3 regions of the Peribacillus aracenensis genome follow, and region 2 is predicted to be linked to each of the others. Evidence: riboswitches for the same ligand, from Rfam matches in the RefSeq annotation. Region 2 holds a riboswitch; each other region holds the start of a gene.

Region 1 (6,659 bases), on a different contig from region 2:
TTCATTTTCTAATTTCATTATGGCATTACTTAGGGAAGGTTGTGATATATGCAGCGTTTTTGCTGCTTTTGAGAAATTCTTTTCCCGAACAATTGTAGTGAAATATCGAAGTTGACGAAGATCCATATATTCTCCTTTCTATAGCTTTAAACTATAGATATATTGAAATTTTGTATTGGTAATTATATATTATCTCATTTATAATTTTGAAAAAAGATATTTCGGAATTTTTTAAATAAAGGAGAAATTATGTATACAAATCCGACTTTAAATTATTGGAATGGAAGAATTGATTCCCAATCTGACATGGACAGCTTCAGATACCACCAAAGAGTACGTTTGGCACCGATTTCGGAATTAGCCATCTCTTCCAATTCATCCAGGACCTTTGGATTGATTGGCTTCAAATGTGATGAAGGCGTCAAAAGGAATAAAGGCAGGATTGGTGCCGCAGAAGGGCCTGATCATATTAGGCAGTCATTGGCGAAATTACCCTGTCATTTACATTCCCAAACCGAGCTGGTGGATGCTGGTGATGTAATATGTGAAGGTACAGAGATGGAGGCCGCTCAATCCCAATTGGGTTCGGCTGTTACCCGGATATTGGAGAGTAAAGCGATTCCTATCATACTTGGCGGAGGGCACGAAACCCTGTATGGCCATTATCTTGGGATTAGGAAATCCATTGGACCAAAAGCTAGCTTGGGAATCATTAATATTGACGCTCACTTTGATATGAGGCCTTATGAAAAAGAGAGTTCATCAGGAACGATGTTTAAGCAAATTTTGGACAAGGATGAAAATTGCGGCTATTTATGTGTCGGAATTCAGAAGCAGGGGAATACGAAGGCACTGTTTGAAACTGCCGAGAGAAGTAAGGTCGATTACATATTGGAAGAAGATTTGTCATTGAATGAAATGGATGAAACTAAGCGGCGGATAAATGAATTCGCTAAGGAATATGACTACATTATTCTTACATTATGTACAGACGTTATTGATTCAGCCTACGCACCTGGGGTAAGTGCTCCATCGCCTTTTGGACTGAATCCGAAATTGGTCCGTGCCATTATCAGGCATATCGTATCGAATGAAAAGATCCTCTCCTTTGATATCTCGGAAGTGAATCCTTCGTTGGATGAAAATAATAAAACCGTTACATTGGCAGCACATTTAATAAATGAGGTTTTACTTCATTTTAAATAATGAATGGCTTTCCAAAATGCCATCTTCATAATCATCTATCTGTATGAAGCGAAAAACCTTTTACAGCGCCTGACTGTCCATGAATCATTCATGGGCAGTCTTTTTTACGCCGCCAATTCAAGGATTTATGCTCCCGGGCTTTGTTCGACTAACCCTTTAAGGTGTAAAGGAACCTCCATGCGGCCTCTTCATTAGTAGATTAACCATGCCTCTGCCAGAGTTCAATACTGATACTTGTGGATTTTTAGTTTATAATAACAACCATCTAGCCTATTGAGGGGGGATTCCATGAATGAATATAAAGTAACGGTAAGGAATGGCAGTACCTTGATTTTGTCGGAAATCATTAAAGCTGAGGATGAAAGAGAAGTCCTTGGCACCCTTTTGATTTCCAGCGAATTATTTAATCAGCCATTTACCGATATCAGGATTTTAGAACGCTGATTTGTGCCTGCTTGCTCCATTTGTTACACTGTAATAAATCTTAATACGGTAGGCGATATTATGTGTGGACGTTTCACCCTTTTCACTGACATTGAAGAAATAAAAGATCGGTTTGATATACAAGGATCATTTGATGAGGAATACCAATTCAGCTACAATATTGCTCCCTCCCAATCCGTGTTATCCGTCATTAATGACGGGGCAATGAACCGACTTGGATATCTTCGGTGGGGACTCATTCCTTTCTGGGCAAAAGACGAAAAAGTTGGCTATAAAATGATCAATGCCAGAGCGGAAACCATTGCAGAGAAAGCAAGCTTCAAGAATGCGTATAAGAAGAAGAGATGCTTGATAATCGCTGACTCATTTTACGAATGGAAAAAGACACCAGAAAGAAAAATACCGATGCGAATAAAAATGAAGAATCATGCTCCATTTGGAATGGCCGGTATATGGGAATCCTGGAAATCTCCCGAAGGCCTCAGCATTTACACGTGCTCCGTTATAACAACCGTTCCTAATGAGCTGATGACCAGCATTCATGATCGTATGCCTGTCATCCTTAAACAAGAAGATGAAAAAGACTGGTTGAATCCATCCATTAATGATCCTGCATATCTGCAGCAGTATTTAAAGTCATTCGATTCGGAACAAATGGAAGCTTTTGAGGTATCGACTGATGTGAACTCGACTAAAAAAAATTCACCTAATCTAATACAACAAATTTGCTGAGAGGTCATTAGACCTCTTTTTATGTTAATTCCGTCCCGATTAACTGCATATGTCAAGATTCCTAATTAATCATTAAGAAGTGCATGTGAAATACTTTAAAACTAAACCTTGCGAAAATAGACAAAATGCTGTACTCTTATATTTGCTTTTCAAAACGACTTCGATGTCACTTTCACAAACTCAGATGGTTACAGCAAGTTTGGTACTTTTCTGACAGGCATCGTTATATTTGATAAATTATATAAATTTGATCTTCTTATCAAGAGAGACGGAGGGACTGGCCCGAAGATGTCTCGGCAGCGGACTTAATGGGAGTGCTGTGCCAAATCCAGCAGGCTGATTTTCGCCTGAAAGATAAGGAGGGTGTTTTTTATAAATTAAAAGACCTCTTCTTGTTGTTAAATAGAAGGGGTCTTTTTATGCCGGCAGTTTTTTAGCTATAGCTCCATGACTGGAGAATTAAGTTCAAGTTGGTGTTATTTGCGAAAACTGTTAAAAGGATAAAGGCTATGACACATGTCATGGGAAAAATAAAAAGAGGTGTACATCATGAGTGCAAACAATAAAGGGAATCCATGGGCATTGATTCCATTTGTCGTATTTTTAATTTTATTTATAGGGTCCGGAATCATCACTAAAGATTTTTATTCTTTTCCGGTGATTGTAGCCATTTCTATTGCATCAGCAGCTGCATTGGCAATGAATCGGAAAGAAAGTTTCAATCAAAAAGTTGATATTTTCTGTAAAGGTGCAGGGGACGCCAATATTATGTTAATGGTTATCATTTTCCTTTTAGCCGGCGCTTTTTCAGAAGTTGCGAATGGCATGGGGGCGGTTGAATCAACGGTGAATCTTGCCTTAGCCGTTTTTCCGCAAAATCTTTTGATGGTAGGGATATTCATTATCGCTTGTTTTATTTCTCTATCCATGGGGACAAGCATGGGAACGATTGTAGCCCTAGCACCTATCGGGGTCGGAATTAGCGAGCAAACCGATATTTCGCTTGCCCTTTCAATGGCGGCCGTTATTGGTGGTGCGATGTTTGGGGATAACCTATCCTTCATTTCAGATACGACAATCGCTGCAGTTCGAACACAGGGAACGAAAATGAAGGATAAGTTTAAAGTGAATTTTTTCATCGTTTTACCTGCGGCCATCATCACATGTGCTATCCTAGGAATATTAACGATGGGTGAACAAGCCGAAATCACCCAAAATTCTTATAATTGGGTGAAGATTCTTCCATACCTTTGCGTATTGATCACTGCATTGGCAGGAGTCAATGTGTTCCTGGTCCTTTCCATCGGAATCGTCTTTGCCGGAATCATCGGCTTGGCTGATGGAAGTTATCAACCGTTGGGTGTCATTCAAAAAGCTGGTGAAGGAATGGCGGGAATGTATGAAATATCCTTCCTTGCCATTTTAATTGCAGGTATGGTTGCTGTAATCAAACATAATGGTGGCATTGATTATCTACTCCAACTCGTGACCCGAAATAGCAAATCAAAAAAAGGGGCGGAATTCAGTATTGCCGGGCTTGTTGGCTTGACGAACCTTTCCACGGCAAATAACACGATTTCGATTATCATTGCCGGGCCACTTGCCAAAAACATCGCTGAAAAGTATGGGATTGATCCGCGTAAATCGGCGAGCATACTTGACGTTTTTGCCTGTTGTATCCAAGGGTTGATACCATATGGGGCACAACTGCTTGTTGCAGCAGGGGTAGCAAAAATCTCTCCGATAAGCATCTTGCCGTATTCATATTACCCAATACTAATTGGACTTTGTGGAGTCGTGGCCATCTTGATTGGTTATCCACGGTTTCAGTCGGGAAATGATGAATCGAAGAAACGGACTTCTTAAAAAGAGGATAATAATGAAAAAAACACCCTGAATCATTGGATACAGGGTGTTTTCTGTATGGGTGAAATCTTCGCATTTATGTCAGTATCAGTGTTCAAAAAGTAATCAAGGCAGTTTTCAATTCATCTGTTTGGTATTTCTTTTATTTATGGTATTCCATTTTATTCATAACCAAAATAACTGCTTCATTCCGGTCCATATTATTAATGGTTTTGCATGCGGCATTTGTCATGAATAGAGGACAACACCAACTAAACCAGAAAGTATAATTACATAAGCTGGGTGCCAGCGTAATTTCATCAGGGCAAATAACGATAATCCAAAAACGAGTAATAAGCTTATCGTATGCCATGAAAAGTTAGGGGCTATCATATGATTGGAAAGTGATAAACTGATTGCTGCAAAGAGGATTAGACTGGTGACAATGGGTCTTAATCCATAAAACATGGATTGAATAACTGGATAATGATTCAATTTGCTGAAGAAGGTGGCTATAACGGTCACGAATATAATAGCAGGCAGCAAGATTCCGAGAGCGGATGATATGGCTCCTGCTAATCCAGCAGTCGAATAGCCAACGAGAATGGCACTATTGGCTGTAACAGGTCCTGGGGACATCCCGGAAATGGCGATTATATCGGTAAATTGCTGCGACGTCAGCCATCCATGCTGTGAGACTTCCGATTCTATTACGGGAATCATGGCGTATCCGCCTCCGAACGATACAAAGCCGATAATAAAGAAGGTGCTAAACAACTCCCACAATTCCATCATTCTATCACATGCTTTCTTGAAAATTAGTTAGACCCTTTTTGATTTACCTATATGCCAGCACCCATGAAAGGTTCGAAATCATTTTCTTCTTTTGTCATATCTTTTCTGTCCAATTTGACATCGTATCCTAATTTTCTCTTGATGGAGATTGTTACAATACCCACTACAGCTCCTGCCAATATAACGATCACAGGGTGAAGAAAGAAGAGGACCGGAATTCCTGCTAATAAAATACAGAAAGTTGATTTGTCTACAACAGCCGTTTTTCCTATCTTGATAGCCGCATAGGCGATGATCGCTACTATGGAAGCTCTGATCGAAATGAATGCGGATTCTATCTTCGGATTATCCTGAATGAAAAAATACAAAATGCCTAGGAGCAGAACAATTAAAAAGGTAGGTAATGAAACACCGATCATGGCTGCCATTGCCCCCTTCATTCCGGCAATTCGATGGCCGATAAAGGTGGCGGAGTTAATGGCGACAGCTCCCGGTACGGACTGAGATAATGCAAAAACATCCGTAACTTCTTCGCTTTTCATCCATTTCCTCTTTTCGACCACTTCTTTTTCGATTAATGGGATCATCGCAAACCCGCCTCCGAATGTGACAGGTGCTATTTTAAAAAAGGTCCAAAATAAAAGAAAAAGAGTTTTCCATTGTCCTTTCATTGATATCAGTCACTTCCTTTGCCGCTAAGTTTAAATCTTATTACTAACATATCAAAGAAAAAGAAATGGGTAAATTGCAACAAAATCATCGGGTATAACAAAACGTTATACCCAGAAGATTTATCCGTTTTATAAAGAATGCCGCCAATAATTTAATAGCCTCACTTATTCAGGGATGCAGCACTCTTTTTTCATTTCACCATTTACCTTTATGATGCTATCATTTTAATGAACTATCTAAAAACATGGAGGTCGTTTTCTTGAAATTAGAAAATCTAAAAATGTTTTGTTTAGTGGTGGATGAAGGAAGCATAAGCCAGGCAGCGAGGTTAAGTTTCCTATCTCAACCCGCTGTAACAAGACAAATCCATCAACTGGAAAATTACTATAACACTTTGTTATTCGACCGTGAGGAAGGAAGGCTGAGAGTTACAGAGGCAGGAAAGTTGTTATACCCTTTTGCAAAAGCTATTGTAAATGACTTCAACCATTCAAAAGAAGTGATTCAGCAATCAACTGGCAAGTACAATGCAAACCTCATAGTAGGGGCATCCTTGACTATCGGTGAGTATTTGTTGCCGAGCTTGCTTGGAAGATTCAAAAAACAACAGCCTGAAATAAAAGTGACATTAACGATAAAAAATACCCCCCGGGTTCTGCAGGATCTTACAAACGATGTCATTGATTTGGCCTTGGTGGAAGGGCTTGTGGAAAACAGCGATTTTATTGTAGACAAGTTCGCCGAGGACGAATTGATATTGGTATGTCCATCCGACCACCCCTGGAAAGACAGAAAAGAAATTCAGCTTGAGGAATTGGGGAATGAAAGGATGATATGGCGTGAATCCATATCAGGAACACGGCTTATAGTAGAAAACATGTTAAGGGAGCATGGGGTTTTAGAAAAAATAGAAAGCTACATGGAGATTGGCAGCACACAAGCGATAAAAAGTGCGGTTGAAGCTG
Region 2 (6,659 bases):
TCCAATCAAGACTGCACCGACAAAGGTTCCAAATGCATTCGGTTTTCCCGCTCCTAAAACGGAGGAACCAATGAAGGCAGCCGCAACGGCATCCATTAAATAGGGGGACCCTGAATTGATTTCCGATGTCATGACCCTTGAAGCTAGGACAATCCCCCCCACTGCAGCTAATAGGGCTGAAAGCAGATAGGCAAGGATTTTATATTTATTGACCGATATCCCGGAAAGTCTCGCCGCTTCCTTATTTCCCCCAATAATGTACATATAACGACCATGCTTCGTATAAGTCAAAAAGATATGGGTCGCAATCACAATGACTGCCATGATCAGGATTATCCATGGTACCTGGCCAATTTTGGCGAAAAATGGGCTGATCAGACCTGTTGCGAATGTCCCGTCGGGCATGACCATATTTTGCGAAACCGTTGCCCCTTTTGTATAAGTAAGGGCAATTCCCTGGATAATGAACATGGTAGCCAATGTCATCAGCATGTCGGGAATTCTCAATTTAACGATCATGAATGAATTCAAGGCCCCTACGACAAGTGAGGCGCCGATCGCAGCTAAGATGGCGATTAATGTATCCTGCGAAAACCAGACGAACATTGATATGACGATGGCATTGGCCAATGATGCGACGGATCCTACGGAAAGGTCGAAGCCATCCACGGTCAGGGATATCGTAATGCCGATCGCAATGATGGTCACGATTGAAATGGAACGCAGGATGTTGATCAGATTATTCGTTTGAATGAAAGCCGGATTGGACACGGCAAAAATTCCAATCAGAATGATAATCGTCAATATTGTGCCGTATTTATAGAAAAAGTCGAATAGTTCTGGCCTTTTCTTCGCTTTCGCTGTCTGTGTAACAGGAATGGGTATGCTCATCCTATTTTCCTCCTGTTGAATAGAATAGTAGTTCTTCTTCATTCGTTTTGCTCGTTTCTAATTCGACGACAGTGCTCCCATCATATAACACATATGTCCGGTTGGTAATGCCGATGATTTCGGAAAGCTCGGATGATGCATAAATGACCGCTTTCCCACTCATTGCAAGCTTTGCAATCAATTCGAATATATCCTTCTTGGCTCCAACATCGACCCCTTTCGTTGGTTCATCGAATATGTATACATCCGCATCGGCCATAAGCCATTTTCCGATGGCAACTTTTTGCTGGTTACCACCTGAAAGGTTTTCGACATTCGCTTCCCCTGAAGGAGTTTTAATGCCGAGACTTGCAATCATTTCCTTCGCCTTTTCCTTTTCCGCCTTACGATCCACGAAACTGAACGTCTTGCAGAACTTGCCGAGGCTGGCTGCAGTCAAATTCGCCGAGACTGATTCCTGAACGAGGACCCCTTCTTTCCTGCGTTCCTCAGGTACAAGTGCCAGACCGCTTTTTACTGCTTCGTGCGGTGATTTCAAAGAAAGCTTACGACCATTCAGGACTACTTCCCCCGCTGTGATCGAAGTATGACCGAAAAGGGTTTTACAGAGCTCCGTTTTTCCCGCTCCGACTAACCCTGCCAAGCCGATTATCTCGCCTGCTTTAACATTCAGATTGACATTCTTGACTTTCTCGGCATCTGACAATCCGCTCACTTCCAGAATGACGTCTCCGATCGAAGCATTCACTTCTGGAAATTGGTCATCCATGGTTTTACCGAGCATATTCTCTACCACTTCGTTACGGGTCATGTCCTCCTTCTTTCGACAAGTGACACGCTCCCCATTCCTCATGATCGTAATTTCCTCACAGATTTCAAAAATCTCAGGCAGACGATGTGAAATGAAAATGATTCCCACGCCTTTTTGCTTTAATTCATTTACAATTCGAAAAAGTTCTGTCGTCTCCGTATGACTTAACGGAGCAGTTGGCTCATCGAGAATCAGGAATTTGAATTCTGTCGAAACGGCCCTTGCTATCAGGACCATCTGTTTTTCAGCCAAGGTAAGATCTCTTACCAGCTTTTTCGAAGGGACACGAATTTTCATATCTTCAAGAATATAAGAGGCTTGTTTGTGCAGCTCTTTCCATTGGACCCTCTGTTTTTTCCCCATGTTTTGGACCATATCATTCAACATTACATTTTCCCCAACCGTTAAGTAAGGGATGAGGGCTGTATCCACTTCCTGATAAACAATTTGAATGCCTTGTTCCTGAGCCGCTTTTGGCGAGCGGATATCCCGCCTCATTCCATCAATGAAAATGTCACCTGAATAATGAACATGGGCTCCCGATAAAACTTTCATTAACGTCGATTTACCTGCTCCGTTTGCACCGACCAATGCGTGGGCTGTCCCTGATTGAACGGAAAAATCAACTTCACTCAGTGCCTTCACCCCTGGAAATTCAATCGAAATCTTCTTCATTTCTAGTTGCGTGCCCATGTCCATTCCCCCTTATTGAATAAACACTCCCTTCACTGGAAAGAGAGTGTCTCTTTTTACTTTTTATAATGATCCTTCAAAACTTTCATCCAATCTTCTTCAAATTCCGTAGATTCACCCCAGCCATCGACAATACCAGACAGATTTACCATGTTTACCGCTTCTTTTGAAGCTTGGACTTGCTTTTGTGAAATAAGTGAAGCCTCTAAGTCATAGGTTTGCGGAGTATCTTCGCCCGCTAATTTTTTAGCCAATATCCTCATATTCACTGCACCGATCAGCTTGGGATCGACCGCTGCCGTGTAGGACCATGAGCTATCGGCCGATTGGATTTCCTGGAGATCTGCATTAGATACATCAATACCATATATCTTCACTTCATCGCGGCCCGCTTCTTTAATCGCCCGGGCTGCACCGATGGCAAAGGCATCCCATGTTGCGAAAATGGCATCCAATTTACCTTTAGGGTATTTATTCAACATTGCGGCTACAGCATTTTGTGTCTGAACCGAAGTATCAGCAGATGCCACCCCGAATCTTTCGACTTCTTTAATCCCAGGATTTTCTTTTAGTTTTTCCTGATAGACTGCATTTCTTCTTACCATTGGCGGGAAACCATCCACCCAAAGATAGGCAATTGCCGCTTCACCTTTCTGCTCTTTTAACAGTTTATCAAAAGCCAGTGTTGCCAACGCTTCATCATCCTGTGAGGTTAATGTCACGCCATCAATTTTAGATAGTTCGCTTATTGAATCGAACGTGACAACGCTTTTACCTGCATCAACCAACTTCTGAACGTCATTCACAGTTGCTGCATCATCACCATGGGAAATGATATACCCGTCGTAATCTTCCTCCAAAGCCTGCGCTATCGCATCATGAAATTTAGCCGTATCACCATTGGCTGTATATGTATCCACTTGAAATCCCAGTGCTTCTCCTTCTTCCTTCGCCCCCGCCAGGTATTGGGCCGTATGATCATCACCGCCAATTTTACGGATCACTTTGATCTTGGCTCCATCCCCATCTGCAAATCTTTCCGGTACATTTTCAAATGATACTTTTTCTTCTTTCTTCGATTCTGTGGAACTCTGCCCAGTGGAGCACCCCGTTAAAAGCAAAGCCGAAGCGATGGCTGAAATGAATATTCCTTTAATAGACCTTCTCATCTTGTTTTCCCTCCATATTTTCAATTTAGTCTTATCAGTTTAGTTGGTGTAAATCCCAAAATAAAAACCTCTCTAATATAGAGAGGTTTAATCAGCTGTTTTGCAGACTTGTCCCTCTCTTATCTGTCAAAACATTTCTGTTTTGCAGGATTTAGCACCAATTCCTAATGGAACGGTTGCTGGGCATCTTAGGGCCAGTCCCTCCGCCACTCTTGATAAGAGATATATTGTGTTACGTTTTCGTAATTATCACTTTATAGGGATATAGTCGTAAAGTCAATAGATTTTTGAATATTTGAAATGTTCCTTGTTATTTTTTACTTTCTTTGAAGCTGGGCTAGACGCTTTTTCTCGATTTTTTCAAGCCTCTCCAACTGCCTTAATTTCACTTCGAACAAAGTGATCGGGTCACGGTAAACTTCCGGATTTTCTTTCATATGTTCCAATGCAGCCTGGTAGTCTTTTATCTCGGTCTGCGTTTGTTCAATCGTTTTTTGAAGTAAGGCAAATGAACTGCGATAGAAAAGTGAGATGTCCCGATCCAAAGATTTTTCAAACAATCCAAATTGGGTAAGGAAACGTTCCGTGATCATTTCCGCAACATCCAGGTAATCTTCACTTTCCAGATATTTCTTATAACGATTGTACATATTGGCTTTATTTTGCGGTATCGCCCCAAACAGCTTCCCTGCTCCTTTAAGCAGCAATTGTGATGGAGTCCTGCGCAAAAGGATATTAACGTTTTCGATGCGGATACTGCTTGTCATCCGATCGGCATCACGGCTCCAGTCATCCAATACCCTGAAGTCACCTGCAAGCGTAATCCGTTCTTCTTTGTATAATTCATTGAATCCGGCACTCATCTCATCCATAAACTGCTGGCTTTGTGAGAACTCCATTTGGGAACTGGCAATCCAGTCTTGTAGAGAACGATAATATTGAGGCATGATCTTATCAGAAATGAAGTTTTGAATCCGCTCATTCATTTCTTGGTTTAATTGTACATGGACCTGACTGAAATCACTGCTTTCCGTTAATGATTTAGAGCAATCCTTCAGTAATTCAGGAATTTTAGTAGAAAGCTGATTTTTCACTTCATCCTTAAGCAGACGATACGACCTTATGATATTTTCACTTTTTTCTTTTTCCAGATCAGCCAGTTGATTGACCGCCCCATTCAGTTTGACTTCCATCTGTTCATTCCAAGAGATGGAATGCTCGCATTTCCGCTCATTGGCTGCCCGTTTTTCTAACAGATAAGATAAAGTTTTACGAATGAATGCAAGGATTTTCTCAGATCTTCTTTCCTTCCAATTCTCATCTTGGTAATTCGATTGAAGGAAGGCTGAAAGGTCCTTCAATTGCTGCTTGCTATCATAAAGTTTGGAGAAAGCGAATACTTTCGCATTCGGGAAATATGCATTCACTTTATCCCATGTTTCGTCTTCCATCCGGACTGCGACCTGATCACTGTATATCGTATCCATTTTATTTAATAAGAAATGAATCGGCAGTTTCGGAGCCATCATTTGAATTTCCAATAACAGATCCCGTTCGCTGCCGGTGAAAGGCGCCCGGGCGTCCAGGACGAACATCAGTCCATCACTGCCATGTAAATAGCCTTGGAAATCGGATTCCACGCTTTTTTCCCCATTGAACCCCGGTGTATCCAATAATCGCAGACCATTATTTCTTAGGTAGTCACTTATGATTGTCACATCAACAATAGTCCCGCGCTGGCGGCGTGTTTCATCCAATTCAGCTAGCTCCATGACAACCTTTCTATCTGTATCGGTAATTTCAAGGATTTCCAATTCATCCCCGTCTTTGACACTGACTAAGGATGAATGATCTTCAGCGGCAATGCTCTCGCCAACAATTGACTGAATGAAGGATGTCTTGCCATTTCCTGTACTTCCTACAAGAAGAAGATTGAAATTTTCGGTATCCTTAATCCCCTCGACCATCCATTTAAGCTTATTGCCAACCTTTAGGTCATTATCTTCAGCCCACTGGATAATGGAATTGAACAGTTTCTCTCCCGCTTCCAGTCCGCCTCCTAATTTAGGCGATTTCGAAAGCAGGCTTTCTGCATCCTGAATAACCAGCGCATTGATCGTATCCGGGAAGATTTCATTCCAGGACAACGCGGATGCCGCCGCAAACAACGAGAGCTCCCCATCTGCGATTTTGAGCCAGTTTTCCAGTAACCTTGGCACGACAGGACTTAAATCTTTGATTAGGTGCGTTCCTTCTAAAAGACCTGCATATGCATCCCTGTAATAGACGGAAAGCTCATCCCATACATCAGCATGGTTCAATTCAATGGTATCTATCAAATTATTAATCACTCTTAGCCATTCGAAATAAGAATCCGTATATTTATAATTTTTCCAAAGGGCAACCGTCACCTTTTCGAAACGTTCCTGGTCAAGTGTGTATAGCGAACCAAGGACAGTTGAAAAATAATCCGGATCCATCGATTGGGCAACCCCCTGCTGGATATACGTCTTCAGCACATCGAACCAGCCCATTGATTCTGTACGGATACTTTCATTAGCTGCTAATACCACCGCACTGTTCCAATCCTTTTGTTCTTCAAAAAAGGCACGTGCGATTTCCGTGACATTCGGGTAATCCGGTTGAAACTCGACTGCTTCTTTCACGACTTTGGAAGCTAGGTCATTTCTCGATTCCACTATGTACAGGGAAAAAAGTTGCAAAAGAACCTCTGTTTTCAAGACCGCTTCATCCGTATCGACGGATTTATAGATATCCTCTGCGGTTGAGTACATTTCCAGTTCAAAATAAGCATCAGCGATGTTTTTCTTCGCCCATGGACCAAGTTCCCCTTCTATGTTCTCCCATTTAAAAATGGCTGCTTCATAGTCATGATGCTGAAAATATACTTCTCCTTGAGCAAATCGAATGGCGGTTAAATCCGCTCTTTCCTTTTTTTGTTCCACGAGAAACATTTCACCCAAAGCTTGAATCGGGTGTTTCCTTGTATCCTCAACCATCGTTTCATAGTATTTTTTTCCGATCAGCCGTTCGTCCATCTTTATTCCCCCGATATATTTCATATTTTCAATTAA
Region 3 (6,659 bases), on a different contig from region 2:
AGAGGAAATCAGCTATAAAAAGGACCATTCGAATCAACCCCTGATTCCAATCACGATATATCCCGGTAACCGGATGCTCGCCGTCGGAATTTTAACTGTTTCCAATCCCAAAAAGGAATCAGGTTTGGGTGGAAACCTGACCCTTTTTCGGGACCTATCTTTATATTTATTAAAACATGGAATATTGGCGTATGTATTCACAGGAAATGCCCTTCATCCCGATTCGTTGAGAGGGTATGTTTTTTCCTCCATTTCAAACAAGTGGATCGAATGTAAAGTACCCTTCCCTGACATCGTCTATAACCGTATCCCTTCGAGGAGCTATGAGGCGTCAGAGGAATTTCAACATCTTATTACACACTTTAAAGATTCCCGAATGAATCTATTCAACCCCTGTTTTATAGATAAATATGTAATGTTCGAAGCATTAAATGAAGATGGATTCCTCACAAAACACCTTCCGCCCACAACGGTCTTACGAAACAGCGATTGCCTTTATTCATTCCTGGAGACCTACAGGCATATATACCTTAAACCCTGCAAAGGAAGCCAAGGGAAGGGCATTTATACCATAATCAAAAATGATGATGATACACTATTGTTCAATAGCCTGAAGCATAGTGAGTCCTTCCCGGATTTCGCATCATTCTGGGAAACAAAAAAAAGGGATTTATTAAAAAGGAGCTATCTTGCTCAACAGGCGATCAGACCAAAAAAACTTTTTGGACATCGTTATGATTACCGGATTCTCGTCCATTATGAAAAAGGTTTTTATAAAGTGACCGGCAAAGCGGTAAGGATGTCACAAACTCAGGAAATCACCACCCACACTCCCCGAGGGGGTAAGCTTTTTCCTTATCAGGACCTGCAATCAAGAAGCCTGAATCAAAAATTAGCGAATATCGCCCAAAAATGTGGAGAGATTCTATCGAAAAAAATCGGGTTTCTCGGAGAGTTTTCCATTGATATAGGGGAAGACGAATCGGGCTCGCTCTTCATATATGAAGTGAACTCAAAGCCCATGCAATTCGATGAAGTGGAAATTGAAACAAACAGGCTTTTGCATTTAAAAAATCTTTTCATTGAATTAACTTTTCCTAACCTGACAATAAAATAACACCTCCAGCTGCCGTTTTCCATTATAATTAAATGAGAAACTGTATAAATGGAGGTAATACATATGATCACTCACTTTCAATGGGCACCATTGCATAAAGATCTTCCGGGATGGAAAATTTCCTTTTATTTCAACAAGAAGGCAGTCCAAGCCTTGTATCATAAAGATGGATCCATCGAGTGGACAGCTAACCCGCCTTCCGAAACAGATGAAACCAAACTCAAAAGCATGGTACATGATTTAATGATCTTCCATGTATATGAATGAACCCTCTTTACACTCATGAAATCCTTAAACAGAATAAAAAAAACTCCTTTGCCTAAACTAAAGAAAAGGCTAGGAGGGATTAATTTTGGATAAAGAAAAAATGACATTTTTGAAGGATACCGAATATGATGGCAAAGACTCCGTTTACCTGGATATCGACCGTATCATCAATGAAGGAATGGCGGGCGGAAATGTGTATGAAGTCGCTAACCTTCAGAACATCGAAGAAGCACATGATTTTTATGATGAAACAGATCCCAACGAAAATAAATAATTTATGTGGGCCCTCTTATAGAGGGCTCCCCTTTTTTACTTATCCCGTTCATCTCCCGCTTGCACTGCATTCCCCCTATAAAAAGTCCGTCTTTTTTTAAGTTATCAAGTAAAACAACATCCTGGATGGAAGTTGTTTGAGTGACAAATAGAAAACATCAGCCTGAAATAGCATTCAAATAGTTCCATTCTCCCTCGCACTTAAAATATTTTCGTTTAATATCGATGTAATGATATGCTCTGAATCCCATTCATGCCCAGAAATCTCGATAAGGGGATAGCGATTCGGTAAAACGGCCTGCTGGATTTCATGAACGGTCAGCCCTTGAGAATGCAAGCGTAAAATTTCACCTTGTAGGTTTTCCAAATAATCGAGCTTTTTCCGAAACATGACCTTCCCATCAGGGACATGCCCAGCATGGCAGCAAAACACTTCCCCGAAGTCATATTGAAGTAATCTTTTAATGGAATCGATGATGACCGGGACAGACTCTTCCCGTAAGACAAGCTTTGTTTTTGGTGTTACGAAAAGGTCACCTGAAAAGAGCATGCCATTACTGTGATTCAAATACACCATATGGTCCTTTGCATGACCAGGGGTAAAAATCGGCTCCCACGTTTGGGTGCGGGAATGAATGGCCTTCCCTACCGGCTCAGCTTTAAAGGCGTCTCTCTTTCCCCAGAAAATTTCACGATATTCAGGATATACGGCATCCTTTGCACAAACCTCAACCGACATCGGGTGAATGAAAAGCGGGACCTTTTTATTTTCCTGTATCCATGCAGCACACCCGGTATGGTCTTCATGATAGTGAGTCAGGGCCACTGAGTCGAAGTCAGCGGACTCATAGAATGGAATGAGCTCTTCCAATAAAATCTGTGCGCCAGTATCTATCAATAGACCATCCGTTAAAAAGACATAAACACTCATCCCCGATTTGTTCCCGCCAGGAGTCCCGTTCACACAAACCACATCATTTATCGTGTTAATCTCTAACATTCCGTTGCCTCCCCATCATTACACAAATATAGTTTCATCTTCCTTTTTTTAACTTTACTATAATAAATGTATTACCACTTTACCCTTTTGACAAGGAAATTTTGGAATAATTAACCTGGACATAAATGCTGGATTATAGCATGATAGCCCTTTTTAACGGACCTTACTAAACTTTAATAAGAAAAAATCACCCCGAAAATTTCAGAAACGATTGACATTGTCGAATTTTACAAATAATATAGATTATATTGAAAAACTTGAAATATTCTAAAATAATAATTTACTTATCAAGAGTGACGGAGGGATCAGGCCCTGTGATGTCCGGCAACCGCCCTTAGGGAACGGTGCCACTTCCTGCAGAATGATTGCATTCTGAAAGATAAGACGAGATATAATTTCGCTGCCTCTTTCTGAATGATAGGGGCAGTTTTTTAATGTTTAAGGGGGAAAGCTCATGATTGAAATCCGTTCAGTCCGAAAGGAATACGTCTCGAAGAAAAACCGAGTTATCGGAGTGGATAACGTATCTTTAACCATTCAAACTGGCGAAGTGTATGGAATTGTCGGCTACAGTGGAGCTGGAAAAAGCTCATTACTCCGCTGCTTGAATTTGCTTGAACGTCCGACAGGTGGAAATATCATCATTGACGGCATTGATTTAACCTCTTTATCAAGTAAAGAGCTTCGTAAACAACGGCAAAAAATCGGAATGATATTCCAACATTTTTCACTGGTCAGTTCAAAAACCGTTTATGAAAATGTCGCTTTCGCCTTAAAGGCCGCGCATCGATCGAAGGATGCCATCAGGTTACGTGTATTGGAATTGTTGGAAATCGTAGGGCTCAGCGATAAGAAAGATGTCTATCCTGCGCAGCTTAGCGGTGGACAGAAGCAACGGGTAGGCATAGCCCGTGCCTTAGCAAATGACCCCACTGTCCTATTATGTGATGAAGCAACTTCAGCACTTGATCCAACAACTACAAAAGCGATTTTACAATTATTGAAAAAGATAAGCAGTAAGCTTGGCATCACCATCGTGTTGATTACACATGAAATGGAAGTGGTCAAAGAACTATGCCACCGTGTCGCCGTCATGCAGGATGGCCGTGTAATTGAAGAAGGTCCCGTTTATGAAATATTTTCACAGCCTAAGCAGGAGTTAACGAAGCAATTCATTAGCAGTGTTCTGGATTTCGCACTCCCTCCGCACTTGATTGAAGAAAGTAAAGGTACGATCATTAAAATTCAATTCGAAGGGCAAACCGCTGGTGAGTCGATCCTTTCGGATGCTCTCCAATCCCATTCAGTAAAGGGGAATATTTTACACGGTAAAATTGAGTATATCCAGGATGTCCCTTTAGGCATTTTAATCATCGAGTTAATAGGCGATGCCGCTCAAGTTCATTCGGCATTGCAATATATAAAAAATCGTTCCAGTTCTGTGGAGGTGCTAAAACATGTCACTACTTGATTCCATCGTCAATATTTTACCTGATCTTAATAAAGCCTTTCTTGAAACGATTTATATGGTCGGTGTTTCCCTTGCAGTAGCCCTGTTGATCGGTCTACCGCTTGGAGTATTGCTGTTTACGACAACAAGGAATTTATTTTTTGAAAATAGTATCGTGAATCGATCTCTAGGATTCGCAGTCAATATTGTCCGTTCAATCCCTTTCATCATTCTCTTGGTCGCCCTCCTTCCTTTAACGGATCTTCTAACTGGATCGACGATAGGACCGAGAGCTGCTTCTGTATCCCTGTCGGTGTCCGCAATACCTTTTTTTTCAAGAATCGTTGAAACGGCATTACGTGAAATAGACAGAGGAGTGATTGAAGCTGCAATTGCCGTAGGAGCCACTCCATGGATGATCATTAAGGATGTACTTCTTCCAGAGGCAAAACCGGGTATCATTCAAGGACTGACATTAACGACCATTTCGCTTATCGGTTACTCAGCGATGGCAGGGACAATCGGCGGGGGCGGAATTGGCGACCTGGCCATCCGGTACGGTTATTACCGTTATGACAACACAGTCATGATCACGACGATCGTCGTGCTGATCTGCCTTGTGCAAATCATTCAAATGGTTGGTGACAAGGCCTCATACATAGTTAACAAACGATAGGGATCAGTCATTTTTTCAATGATTCAATACTTTCATTAAACAGGAGGAATTTCAAATGAAGAAAATAGCTTCGTTATTATCAGTCTGTGCACTTGCCCTTGGCTTGGCAGCATGCGGGAGTGATGATGCATCCCCAAAAACTGAAGACAAAAAAGAATTGAAGATCGGGGCGACTACCGGGCCCTATGCCGATATGGTTAAAGAGGCCATCAAACCAGGTCTGGAAGATCTCGGTTACAATGTAGAGATCGTCGAATTCACCGACTATATCCAGCCGAATAAGTCCCTTGGCAACCATTCGATCGATGCCAACCTTTTCCAGCATAAGGTGTACATGGATAACTTCGCTAAAGAAAATGATTTAAAGCTTTCCGACCTTATCATAGTTCCAACAGCACCAATGGGCATATATTCGAACAAGTATAAATCATTAAAGGAAATTAAAGATGGTACATCCCTTGCAGTGCCCAATGATCCGGTTAACCTCGCACGTGCACTTAAAGTGCTGGTGGATGAAGGGTTGATTGAAGTCGATCCAGATGTCGACCCCTTAAAAATATCTGAAAAGAATGTAACGAAAAATCCAAAAAACATCCAACTCAAACCATTGGAATCCGCTCAATTGCCCCGGGCAACAGACAGTGTTGACCTATCAGCGGTCCCTGGCAACTTCGCTCTTGCAGCGAAAATGGACCTCCAGGATGCCCTTGTTTTAGAAAAAATGCCGGATATGTATCGAAACGTTGTTACAGTGAATACAAAAGATGTAGACTCCCAATTTGCAAAGGATATTAAATCAGTAGTGGAATCCGACCAGTTCGAAAAAGTCATCGATGACAAATTTGCCGGATTCGGAAAACCAGACTGGATGAATTGATCAAATAATCGAGGCCTGCTTCCCCTTATTGGGAGCAGGCCTTTCATTAAGGGCCGCCATGGAAAACCTTGAAATCCTCACGAACCATGCAAGCAGATCCATGTACTAAAAAACGATGGGGTTTTTACCCCATCGTTTTTTTAATTCCTTCACATTGTTTGTTTACATCATCCTTTTCACCAAGCACACTTAATGTGCCTTCAGTACTTGAATAAAATAAAAGAAGGTTTCAGCCTATTGTCTGTTTCCATAATCCAAGGAGATCACTTTCATGTTGTCTGTGGATACCCGCTTTTCTAACAACAGATTCCTGACGGCCCTTTTCCCAATTCCATATTTCTTCAAGGGTTTCTGATAGGGGACGGAATGTTAGTCCATTATTGATGGCTTTATTGTTATCGACAGCCAAAAACCCATTCAGAGGTTCCTTAGCTCCCGGAAAAGGGAATTCTTCTGGTATCCATAAAGGCATCTCTCCCCATGGCTCCACTTTATTGTCATCCAAAAACTTTTCAGATACCCATGTAAAGTCAGCATTACTTCCTGTTACCTGTTTGCAGCCTTCAAGTAATTGCCCCATAGTTAGTGTGTAATCCGGTCCAACGGCATTATATGTACCCGTCATACCTTTTTCTATCATTTGGATGATCCATTGAGCCAAGTCCCTTGCATCGATGACTTGGATTGGACGTCCAGGGCGTCCAGGAGACAAAATTTCTCCCCCTTCCGCTATTCTTTTAAGCCAGTACGGCAATCGGTCAGTGTAATCATATGGACCTACTATTTGACCCGCACGAATGGACAAAACTTTCCCCGGCAGTTCTTTTTCAGCTGCTTTTTCGCTTAATGATTTTAACGGTCCATAATATTCACCGTATATCGGTCCAGCAGTTCCGCGGGTGATCTCTTCCGCTTTATCATCATTTAGTGTATGAACCTCTCCATTTTCATCAATTCCTGGCTCGGTTGGATCACTATAAACTGAGATGCTTGAGATAT

The links. Region 2 has a riboswitch for S-adenosylmethionine ahead of N0M92_RS15060 (sugar ABC transporter substrate-binding protein). Riboswitches for the same ligand answer to the same signal wherever they lie in the genome.
Region 1: linked by a shared signal. The riboswitch ahead of N0M92_RS13345 (Na+/H+ antiporter NhaC family protein) and the one ahead of N0M92_RS15060 (sugar ABC transporter substrate-binding protein) in region 2 are both predicted to bind S-adenosylmethionine.
Region 3: linked by a shared signal. The riboswitch ahead of N0M92_RS03860 (methionine ABC transporter ATP-binding protein) and the one ahead of N0M92_RS15060 (sugar ABC transporter substrate-binding protein) in region 2 are both predicted to bind S-adenosylmethionine.

The regions. Positions count from the first base shown of each region.
Region 1 covers NZ_JANZMJ010000011.1:113,391-120,049, reverse strand. The annotation lists gene N0M92_RS13365 (LysR family transcriptional regulator) at 1-126, opposite strand, end outside; gene hutG (formimidoylglutamase) at 250-1,206, shown strand; gene N0M92_RS13355 (hypothetical protein) at 1,495-1,650, shown strand; gene N0M92_RS13350 (SOS response-associated peptidase) at 1,711-2,382, shown strand; SAM riboswitch class I at 2,636-2,743, shown strand; gene N0M92_RS13345 (Na+/H+ antiporter NhaC family protein) at 2,932-4,248, shown strand; gene N0M92_RS13340 (chromate transporter) at 4,477-5,022, opposite strand; gene N0M92_RS13335 (chromate transporter) at 5,070-5,693, opposite strand; gene N0M92_RS13330 (LysR family transcriptional regulator) at 5,954-6,659, shown strand, end outside.
Region 2 covers NZ_JANZMJ010000014.1:31,914-38,572, reverse strand. The annotation lists gene N0M92_RS15070 (ABC transporter permease) at 1-891, opposite strand, end outside; gene N0M92_RS15065 (sugar ABC transporter ATP-binding protein) at 893-2,395, opposite strand; gene N0M92_RS15060 (sugar ABC transporter substrate-binding protein) at 2,452-3,564, opposite strand; SAM riboswitch class I at 3,681-3,786, opposite strand; gene N0M92_RS15055 (GTPase domain-containing protein) at 3,882-6,623, opposite strand.
Region 3 covers NZ_JANZMJ010000002.1:249,921-256,579, reverse strand. The annotation lists gene N0M92_RS03880 (YheC/YheD family endospore coat-associated protein) at 1-1,117, shown strand, start outside; gene N0M92_RS03875 (YheE family protein) at 1,181-1,384, shown strand; gene N0M92_RS03870 (hypothetical protein) at 1,470-1,658, shown strand; gene N0M92_RS03865 (MBL fold metallo-hydrolase) at 1,833-2,657, opposite strand; SAM riboswitch class I at 2,939-3,043, shown strand; gene N0M92_RS03860 (methionine ABC transporter ATP-binding protein) at 3,112-4,128, shown strand; gene N0M92_RS03855 (methionine ABC transporter permease) at 4,115-4,783, shown strand; gene N0M92_RS03850 (MetQ/NlpA family ABC transporter substrate-binding protein) at 4,839-5,660, shown strand; gene N0M92_RS03845 (NAD-dependent epimerase/dehydratase family protein) at 5,890-6,659, opposite strand, start outside.